DNA from 2 places in the Bradyrhizobium sp. SEMIA genome. Region 1 is predicted to be linked to the other one. Evidence: predicted binding sites of a transcription regulator. Region 1 holds the regulator's gene; the other holds the start of a gene.
What was found. Region 1 encodes PhoB, which activates phosphate uptake and scavenging genes when phosphate is short. Its sites were predicted from a motif close to TGTCATNNANCTGTCAT; they were not measured.

Region 1 (5,024 bases):
CCGGCTGCCTCGCGCTCGCCGTGATCGTCATTCCGGTGGTGCTGCGCACGACTGAGGACATGCTGCTGCTGGTGCCGAACGCATTGCGCGAGGCGGCCTCCGCGCTCGGCCTGCCGCGTTCGCTGGTGATCAAGCGCATCGCCTATCGCGCCGCGCGCTCGGGCCTCATCACCGGCGTGATGCTGGCCACCGCCCGCGTCGCCGGCGAGACCGCGCCGCTGCTCTTCACCGCGCTGTCGAACCAGTTCTTCAGCCTGAGCCTGAACAAGACGATGGCCAACCTGCCGGTGACCATCAACAACTTCGTGCAGAGCCCCTACGCCTACTGGAAGCAGCTCGCCTGGAGCGGCGCCCTGCTGATCACGTTGACCGTGCTTGCCTTGAACATTGGCGCGCGCATCCTGAGCGCCGAGAGGACCGCAAAATGAGCGATATGTCAGTTACCGTCAGTACGCCCGTTCAGCACGGCTCGCAGCCGCTACCCGAAGCCCCGGCCAAGGTGACGGTGCGCAACCTCAACTTCTATTACGGCGAGCATCACGCGCTGAAGAACATCAACCTGACGCTCGGCACCAACCGCGTCACGGCGTTCATCGGCCCGTCGGGCTGCGGCAAGTCGACCCTGCTGCGCATCTTCAACCGGATGTACGACCTCTATCCGGGCCAGCGCGTCACCGGTCAGTTGATGCTCGACCAGACCAACATCCTCGACCCCAAGCTGGACCTCAACCTGCTGCGCGCCCGCGTTGGCATGGTGTTCCAGAAGCCGACGCCGTTCCCGATGACGATCTACGAGAACATCGCGTTCGGCATCCGCCTCTACGAGAAGATCTCGAAGTCCGAGATGGACGACCGCGTCGAGAAGGCGCTGCGCGGTGGCGCCCTCTGGAACGAGGTCAAGGACAAGCTCAACGCGTCCGGCCTGTCGCTCTCGGGCGGCCAGCAGCAGCGCCTCTGCATCGCCCGCACCGTCGCGGTGCGGCCCGAGGTGATCCTGTTCGACGAGCCCTGCTCGGCACTGGACCCGATCTCGACCGCCAAGGTCGAGGAGTTGATCCAGGAGCTGTCCGAGAACTACACGATCGCGATCGTCACCCACAACATGCAGCAGGCGGCCCGCGTCTCTGACAAGACCGCCTTCATGTATCTTGGCGAGCTGATCGAGTTCGACGACACCAGCAAGATCTTCACGTCGCCGAGCGATCGGCGGACGCAGGATTACATCACCGGCCGGTTCGGCTGAGGAGACGGGATATGGGTTCTGAACATACCGCAAAGGCCTTCGACACCGACCTCCAGGAGCTCACGCGCCTGGTCGCCGAGATGGGCGGCCTCGCCGAGCGCATGATAGTCGATTCCGTCGACGCGCTGATCCGCCGCGACGTCGCGCTCGGCCAGCGCGTGGTCGCGACCGACGCCGAGATCGACGCGCTCCAGAAGAAGATCGAGGAGCGCGCCGTTCTCACCATCGCCCGTCGCCAGCCGATGGCGGTGGACCTGCGCGAAATCGTCGGCGCGATGCGCGTCGCGACCGATCTCGAGCGCATCGGCGACCTCGCCAAGAACATGGGCAAGCGCGTCGCGGCGCTGGAGACGGACTTCCATCCGCTCAAGCTGTTCCGCGGCCTCGAGCACATGACCGACCTCGTGCAGCAGCAGGTTAAGTCGGTGCTGGACGCCTACGCCGCGCACGACCTGCCGGCGGCGATGGCGGTGTGGAAGGGCGACGAGGAAGTCGACGCCATCTGCACCTCGCTGTTCCGCGAGCTCCTCACCTACATGATGGAGGATCCGCGCAACATCTCGTTCTGCATCCACCTGATGTTCTGCGCCAAGAACATCGAGCGCATCGGTGACCATGCCACCAACATCGCCGAGACCGTGTTCTACATGATCGAGGGCCAGGCGATCACCGACAAGCGGCCGAAGGGTGACATGACGACCTTTGCCACAACGGTCCCGAATAGCTGAAGAGTCAAGGAGCGACGACACCATGGGCGCACGCATTATGGTGGTTGAAGACGAGGAAGCTCTCACCGAGCTGCTTCGCTACAACCTCGAAGGCGACGGCTATGACGTCGAGACGGTGATGCGCGGCGACGACGCCGACACCCGTCTCAAAGAACACATCCCCGACCTGATCGTGCTCGACTGGATGCTGCCGGGCCTCTCCGGCATCGAGCTGTGCCGGCGGCTGCGCACCCGCCCGGAGACCAAGCAGCTGCCGATCATCATGCTCACCGCGCGCGGCGAGGAGAGCGAGCGGGTGCGGGGGCTTGCGACCGGCGCCGACGATTACATCGTCAAGCCGTTCTCGGTGCCGGAGCTGCTGGCGCGCGTGAAGGGCCTGCTCAGGCGCGCAAGCCCGGAGCGGCTCGCCACCGTGCTCGCCTATGGCGACATCGAGCTCGACCGCGACAAGCGCCGCGTCGCGCGCTCGGGCCGGCCGATCGATCTCGGCCCGACCGAATATCGCCTGCTGGAGTTCTTCCTCGAGCATCCGGGCCGCGTGTTCTCGCGCGAGCAGCTGCTCGACAGCGTCTGGGGCCGTGACATCTACATCGACGAACGCACCGTCGACGTGCATATCGGCCGCCTGCGCAAGCTGCTCAATCTCGGTCGTGAGCAGGACCCGATCCGCACTGTCCGCGGCGCCGGCTACGCGCTCGACGACCGCTTTGCGAAGGCGGAGCAGACGTAAGAACGATTGCAAGCGAGCAAAATAAAAGCGCGCCAAGTGGCGCGCTTTTTTATGTCACGGGTCGTCCCGGTCGCGTGCCGGGACGATGTCGTTTGAAGCAGCGTTCAGCGCGTGCCGGGCTTTGCCGGCGCACGGCGACGATCCGCCGCCGGCTGGTAGGCGACGCGCGAGTGCTGCGCGCAATAGGGCAGGCCGGAAAGCGCCTTGCCGCCGCAGAAGAAGAAATCCGGGCTCGAGGGATCGCCGACCGGCCAGTGGCAGGTCGCCTCGTTCAGCTCCAGCAGCGACAGCCGCTGGCTCATCGGCACCACGTTATCGTAGGTGACCGGCTCGGCCTCCACCTCGACCTCGAAGGCCTGCGCCAGTGCGGTGTTGCCGCGCGAGATCGGACGGCTCACGCGCATCATGTGCTGCGCGGGGCGGGCCTTGCGCGGCCGGGGCGCTGCCGATGAGGGGCTCTTGGCGCGGCCGGACAGGCCGAGCCTGTGCACTTTGCCGATCACGGCATTGCGGGTCACATTGCCGAGCTCGGCCGCGATCTGGCTGGCCGAAAGTCCGGCCTCCCAGAGCTTCTTCAGCTGCTCGACGCGATCATCGGACCAGGTCAAAACCGTCATTGCACCCTTTCCCTCGCTGCCGGCCAGCCATCCTGGGGCCTCACAGCGAATGCCTAAGCCTTGAAAAACCCGTGCCGCCAGAATCCCTTAAGGCTCGCCGGGCACGCAGGATGCGCCCGAACGTTTACGCCGGTACATGAGGACTCTTGGGATCAGAACTGCTGCACGAGATGTCGTATCTGACAGTCCAAACGCTACAATATGGCGTGACTCGCGCGCAAGAGTCCGCCGACTCGCTTCCACATGTTCCGTGGTGAAAATCCCGCAAAATCGGCACCGCAAGACTACGGATTCAGCGTTTCCCGGGGCTTTCGGGCGGCATTGACACCCGTCTCACCAGGCATAAGATAGTCGCACGTGCCGCCCTTAAAAGGCGGCACGTTTCGTTTTCCGGGCCGGTCAATGGTGCGTTGCGCAATGCACTCAAGCCGTCCGCAACATCCAAGTGATCGTCATGACCAACAGCGCCGCGCCGCATTTGCTCCCCGTTTTCGCCAGGGCCGACCTCGGTTTCGAGCGCGGCGAAGGCTGCTGGCTGATCGCGACCAATGGCGAGCGCTATCTCGACTTCACTTCGGGCGTCGCGGTGAACGCGCTCGGCCATGCCCATCCCGCGCTGGTCAAGGCGTTGCAGGAGCAGGCGACGAAGCTGTGGCACATGTCGAACCTGTTCCAGAGCCCCGACGGCGAGAAGCTCGCCGCGCGCCTGTGCAGCGAGAGCTTTGCGGACTTCGTGTTCTTCTGCAATTCGGGCGCCGAAGCGCTGGAGGGCGTGATCAAGCTGGTCCGCCATCATCACTTCTCCAAGGGGCATCCGGAGCGCTACCGCATCATCACCTTCGAAGGCGCCTTCCACGGCCGCACGCTGGCAACACTGGCTGCAACGGGATCTGCAAAATATCTCGAAGGTTTCGGTCCGCCGATGGACGGCTTCGACCAGGTGCCGCATGGCGACATCGAGGCCGTGAAGAAGGCGATCGGCCCGCAGACCGCCGGCATCCTGATCGAGCCGATCCAGGGTGAGGGCGGCGTGCGTTCGTCGCCGCCCGCCTTCCTCAAGGCGTTGCGCCAGCTCTGCAACGAGAAGGGCCTGCTGCTCGCGTTTGACGAGGTGCAGACCGGCATGGGCCGCACCGGCGATCTGTTCGCGCATCGGCGCACCGGCGTGACGCCTGACGTGATGTCGCTGGCGAAAGCGCTCGGCGGCGGCTTCCCGATCGGCGCGGTGCTGGCGACCGCAGAGGCGGCCTCCGGCATGGGGCCCGGCTCGCACGGTTCGACCTTCGGCGGCAATCCGCTCGCGATCTCGGCTGCGAACGCCGTTCTCGACGTCATGCTCAAGCCCGGCTTCTTCGATCACGTGCAGAAGATGTCGCTGCTGCTCAAGCAGAAGCTCGCCTCCGTGATCGACCGTCATCCCGACGTCGTCAGCGAAGTGCGCGGCGAGGGGCTCCTGATCGGCATCAAGGCCGTGGTGCCCTCCGGCGATCTGGTCGCGGCGCTGCGCAACGAAAAATTGCTCACGGTCGGCGCCGGCGACAATGTCGTGCGTTTCCTGCCGCCTCTCATCGTCACCGAAACCGAGATCGAGGATAGCGTCGCGCGGCTCGAGCGCGCCTGCACGGCCCTTGCCGGCAACAAGCGGGCGGCAAGCTGATGAGCAGTTCACCCAAGCATTTCCTCGACATCAACGAGCTGCCGCTGAC
Region 2 (5,024 bases), 2.1 Mb from region 1:
TCACGGGCTACCAGACCTACGATGAAATATTCGCGCTTTTGAAGAATGGCGAGATCGACGCCTTCGCGCTGTCGCGCGACCAGCTCTACAAGATGGCGCAGAAGATTCCGGGCACGCGCGTGCTCGACGAGACCTTCAAGAAGACGGTGACCGCTGTCGCCGTCCCGCTCGGCCATAGCCAGGCCTTGGCGTTCGTGACCAAGTTCATGACGGATGCGACCACGAACGGCGCGCTCCGCAGGGCCTATGACAACAACGGCCTGAAGGACGCGCCGATCCGCACCGAGTAGGGCAGGCGGCGGCGCAGGGGGCCTGCGCCGTCCGCTGACCTTACGGCTCCGCGGTGCGAATGCCCGCAGGGCTCACCTGCAGCTTGAGCGTCGACGTCTTGGTCAGCGCCTTGCCGTCGAACGAGAAGGCGAGCAGCTCGTTCTCGACCATGCACTGCGCCACGACATGTTTGGAGTCCTTGGACCACACCATGCCCTGGCACCAATGGCCGATCTTGGCTTCCGCAACCGGCGTGAGGTCGGTGCCTGAGATCCGGTAGACCTTGAGCAGGCCGAAATCGTTGAAGAAAGGCGAGGCCGACGGCTTGTTCGAGCCGTTCATGACGGTGACGGAAACGTAGTTGCTGTCCGGGGACATTTTGACGGCCTCAGGCGTCTGTCCGACGGTGACCGTCGTGACGACCCGGATTGGCTTTGCGGTCATGTCGATCAGGCTGATCGTATCATTGTCGCCGCCGCCGGCGCCGACATTGCCGACGACGGCCGCGGCCGCGCCGGTGAGATCGATGTCGTAAGGACGCACACCCGCGGAGAGATCGCGCTTGGCGTACTCGACCTTGCTGCCGTCCACGGTGAGAAGCGAGATCTTGCTGTCGCCGTCGCGGGTGACCAGCGCGGTCGCGCCATCGCGCGAGAACACGGCGTGGCTCGGGCCCGACTTGGCGTCACCGAGCTGGATCTTGCCGCTTGCCGTCAGCGCGTTGCCGCTAATGGTGAAGACCGAAACCGTGCCTTCGCTGCGGTTCGCAACCAGCGCCAGCGTGCCTGCGCGGTTGATTGACACTCCGGCCGCGCCTGCACCGGCCTGCAATGTCGCGAGCACCTTTGGCGGTGTTGATTTGATATCGATCACCGAGAGCTTGTCGTCGGGAATAGTCTTGGTCGCATCCGCCGGATCGACCTTCATCGCGCCTGTCACCAGCGCAAACGAACCATCCGGCGCGATCGCCACGCTCGGTGGCGGGCCGACGACGCTGGCGGGTGCAGGAACCTCGCCCAGCAGTTTCAGCACGCCATCGGTGAGGTCGATCACGCTGACCGTGTCCGGCAGCGGCTGCTTGCGCACCACGGCATTGCCGTTCTCCAGAACCATCTTGCCGTCATTGGCGGTGACGACGATCTCGGCATGGGCGGCGAAACTGGCGAGGCCAGCCAGCGACGTTGCGACAAGGGCTGACGCGGCATGGCGCGTGCGCCTGCGAAGAGCGGCTTTCATGTTTCCCCCTGAGAGCTTGTTCTTGTCCGGCAAAGCTAAATGCAACCGGGCGCGTCACGCAACAATCTGGACGCGATCATTTTTGCCGTCGTGCGGGGAATAAAGCGACATGACGTGGCCCGGCGCGGCGGAGCAGGCGCCTGCCTAAAAAATCTTCGCTCCGCCACTGCGCAAAGTGTCTCGTGCGTCAAACTGACACAGCTCTGTCATTCGCGGTGTTTAGAACATTTCTGATCGTAAACATCCTCATTTCCGGGGCGTCAAAAAAAATGAAATCGAGACTTCTGACGACGGCTGCGATTTTCGCGGCCGCGAGCGCGCTCGCGTGCACTCTTCCCGTCCTCGCCGACGATTTCGGTCGCGATCGCGATCACGGACATGACGATCATCATCGTCATGCGCACGACATCCACACCGAGACGCCTATCAAGCATCTCGTGGTGATCTTCAACGAGAACCGCTCGTTCGACCATTACTTTGCGACCTATCCGAACGCGACCAACCCGACCGGCTCGATCCCCTTCGTTCCGAAGCCGCATACGCCAAAGGTCAACAACCTCGCCAACGCCAATCTGCTGTTGAACAACCCCAACAACAATCCGGCCAACGGCACCGGCGCGACCGACCCGTTCCGCCTCGACCGCACCCAGGCCAACACGCGCTCGCAGAACCACTCCTACACGCCCGAGCAGCAGGCCGTGGACAACGGCAAGGAAGACCTGTTCCCGAAATTCACTGGCCGCGGCACCGCCGGCGGCGCCGGCGCCTTCGCCACCAACGGTCAGGTCATGGGCTATTTCGACGGCAACACCGTCACCGCGCTGTGGAACTATGCCCAGCACTTCGCCATGAGCGACAACAACTGGACCGACACGTTCGGCCCGTCGACGCCCGGCATGCTCGAAGTGGTTGCCGGCCAGACCAACGGCGTGCAGCCGGTGGTCGGCACCACGTCGTCGATCGCCGACGGCCAGGGCGGCCTGACGCTGACCGGCGATACCGATCCGGGTAACGATGCCTGTTCGAGCACGACCAGCACGATGCTGATGGGCGGCAAGAATATCGGCGACCTGCTCACCGCTGAGCATATCAGCTGGGGCAGCTTCATGGGCGGCTTCGACCTGACGCTCAAGAACGCCAACGGCACCACCGGCTGCGCCCGCAGCACGTTCTCCAGCAACGTCAACGGCACCATCGTCGACTACATTCCCCACCACGCCTTCTTCCAGTATCACGCCTCCACGGCGAACCCGTCCCATGCCCGGCCGAGCTCGGTTCATGCGATCGGCCATACCCATGACCTCAACGGCAAGGTCGATCCGGCCAATCACAATTACGACCTCGAAGACCTCTATGCCGCGATCAAGGCCGGCAACTTTCCGGCCGTCTCCTACGTCAAGATGCCCGCCTTCCAGGACGGTCACGCCGGCAACTCCGATCCGCTCGACGAGCAGGCCGGCAATGTCGCTCTGATCAACTTCCTCCAGAAGCAGCCGGAGTGGCGCGAGACCGCCGTCATCATCACCTATGACGACTCCGACGGCTGGTACGACCACCAATACGTCGCGCCGAAAAATGCCTCGTATGATGCGACCGCCGATCAGGTCAACGGCCCCGGCCTGTGCGGTCTCGGTCCTAACAAGCAGCCGGCGCCGAACGGTCTCGGCGGCAAGCCGGTGAACGGCCGCTGCGGTCCGGGCACCCGCGTTCCCCTGATCGTGGTCTCGCCCTACGCCAAGACGAACTACGTCAGCCACAACTACACCACGCAGGCTTCGGTGGTCCGCTTCATCGAGGACAACTGGCTGCATGGCAAGCGCCTGGGTGGCGGCTCGTTCGACGCCACCTCCGGCTCGATCATGGACCTGTTCGACTTCGACCATGATCACAGCCACGACTTGCGGGCTGACGCGCTGTTCCTCGACCCGACCGCCGGCACTGTGATCACCAGCCCGCCGGACGAGCACCACCACCACTAGTCCAACGGGACGCTACGGAATGAACAGCCGCACTCTGTGGCTCCTCGGCGCCGGCCTGCTTTGTCTGGCCGGCGCCGTCTTTGCTGCCGGGACGCAAGGATTGGCGGAGTCGAACCAGGTTGGTGTGAACCCGAATCCGGTTCGTCTCATGCGTCCGCCCGTCGCGCCGTTGTCCGCGATGGCGCTGCTCGGCAAGGAAATCTTCTACGACGCCTCGCTGTCGTCATCAGGCACGCTCTCCTGCGCGTCCTGCCATAGCCCGGATCACGCCTACGGCCCGCCCAACGATGGCCCGGTCATGCTCGGCGGCGCCAATCTGTCACGGCAGGGCGCACGCGCGGTGCCGTCGCTGACCTATCTCGACCGCCACCCGAATTTCAGCATCGGCCCTGACAAGGGCGACGACGACAACATCATCGACCTCGCGCAGATGGCGGCCATCGGCCAGCAGGCGGCGCGCACGACCAAGACCGCGGGCGGCACCGGCGCGTCGGCGAACATCGTGCCGCAGGGCGGCCTGTTCTGGGACGGCCGCGCCGACACGTTGCAAGACCAGGCGATGTTCCCGCTGCTCGATTCCAACGAGATGGACGGCGGCAGCGCCGAGATCGTCGCGGGCAAGCTGCGCAACGCGCCTTACGCTGGCCGCTTCGTCGAGTTGTTCGGCGCCGGTGTGATGAGGAATCAGCGGCTGCTGATTGCGGAGGCGATGTTCGCGGTCGCGCGCTATCAGGTGGAGGAGCCGAGCTTCCATCCCTACACCAGCAAGTACGATTACTGGCTCGAAGGCAAGGCGCGGCTCTCCGAGAGCGAGCTACGCGGCCTGCAATTGTTCAACGATCCCGATAAGGCCAATTGCGCTGGATGCCACGCCTCGGCGCCGACCCGCGACGGCCTGCCGCCACTGTTCACGGATCATCAGTACGAGGCACTCGGCGCGCCGCGCAACGCCGCGCTCGCCAACAATCGCGACCCCAATTATTTCGACCTCGGCGTCTGCGGCCCGCATCGCACCGACATTCCCGAGCAGACGCAATATTGCGGCATGTTCCTGACGCCGACGCTGCGCAACAGTGCGGCGCGGCAAGCCTTCTTCCACAATGGCGTCTTCAGCACCCTTCAGCAGGTGATGGATTTCTACAATTTCCGCGACACCAATCCGGAGAAAGTGTTTCCGCGCTCAGCTGACGGCACGGTGCTGAAATACGACGACCTGCCGCAAAAATATCACGCCAATGTCGACGTCACCGATCCGCCGTTCGATCGCCACCCCGGCGACAAGCCGGCGATGACGGAGCAGGACGAAGCCGACATCATCGCGTTCCTGAATACGCTGACGGACGGCTACAAGGTGGAGAACTGACACGCGGGCTCGCGAACGCCCGGTTCGTGCCTGATTGCTGCGGGCGGGATGAAGCCGGTTGGCGAGGCGCAGCGTGCCGCAAGGCGAGCGGCTATGCTAGGCTCTGTAAGTCTTGCCGCATCCGGATCGAAAGGGATGGCAAATTGCTGGAGCCCCGCCATGGATCGTGTGCTTCA

Region 2: a site for PhoB is predicted at 1,700-1,716, ahead of FOM02_RS06345 (phospholipase C). Genes of this name have one in related genera too.

The regions. Positions count from the first base shown of each region.
Region 1 is NZ_CP046601.1:8,927,955-8,932,978, reverse strand. Features, by position in the region: gene pstA (phosphate ABC transporter permease PstA) at 1-428, shown strand, start outside; gene pstB (phosphate ABC transporter ATP-binding protein PstB) at 425-1,243, shown strand; gene phoU (phosphate signaling complex protein PhoU) at 1,255-1,971, shown strand; gene phoB (phosphate regulon transcriptional regulator PhoB) at 1,994-2,701, shown strand; gene FOM02_RS42735 (GcrA family cell cycle regulator) at 2,806-3,318, opposite strand; gene FOM02_RS42730 (aspartate aminotransferase family protein) at 3,773-4,975, shown strand; gene argF (ornithine carbamoyltransferase) at 4,975-5,024, shown strand, end outside.
Region 2 is NZ_CP046601.1:1,319,092-1,324,115, reverse strand. Features, by position in the region: gene FOM02_RS06355 (ABC transporter substrate-binding protein) at 1-290, shown strand, start outside; gene FOM02_RS06350 (hypothetical protein) at 331-1,506, opposite strand; gene FOM02_RS06345 (phospholipase C) at 1,776-3,485, shown strand; gene FOM02_RS06340 (cytochrome-c peroxidase) at 3,505-4,848, shown strand; gene FOM02_RS06335 (alpha/beta hydrolase) at 5,008-5,024, shown strand, end outside.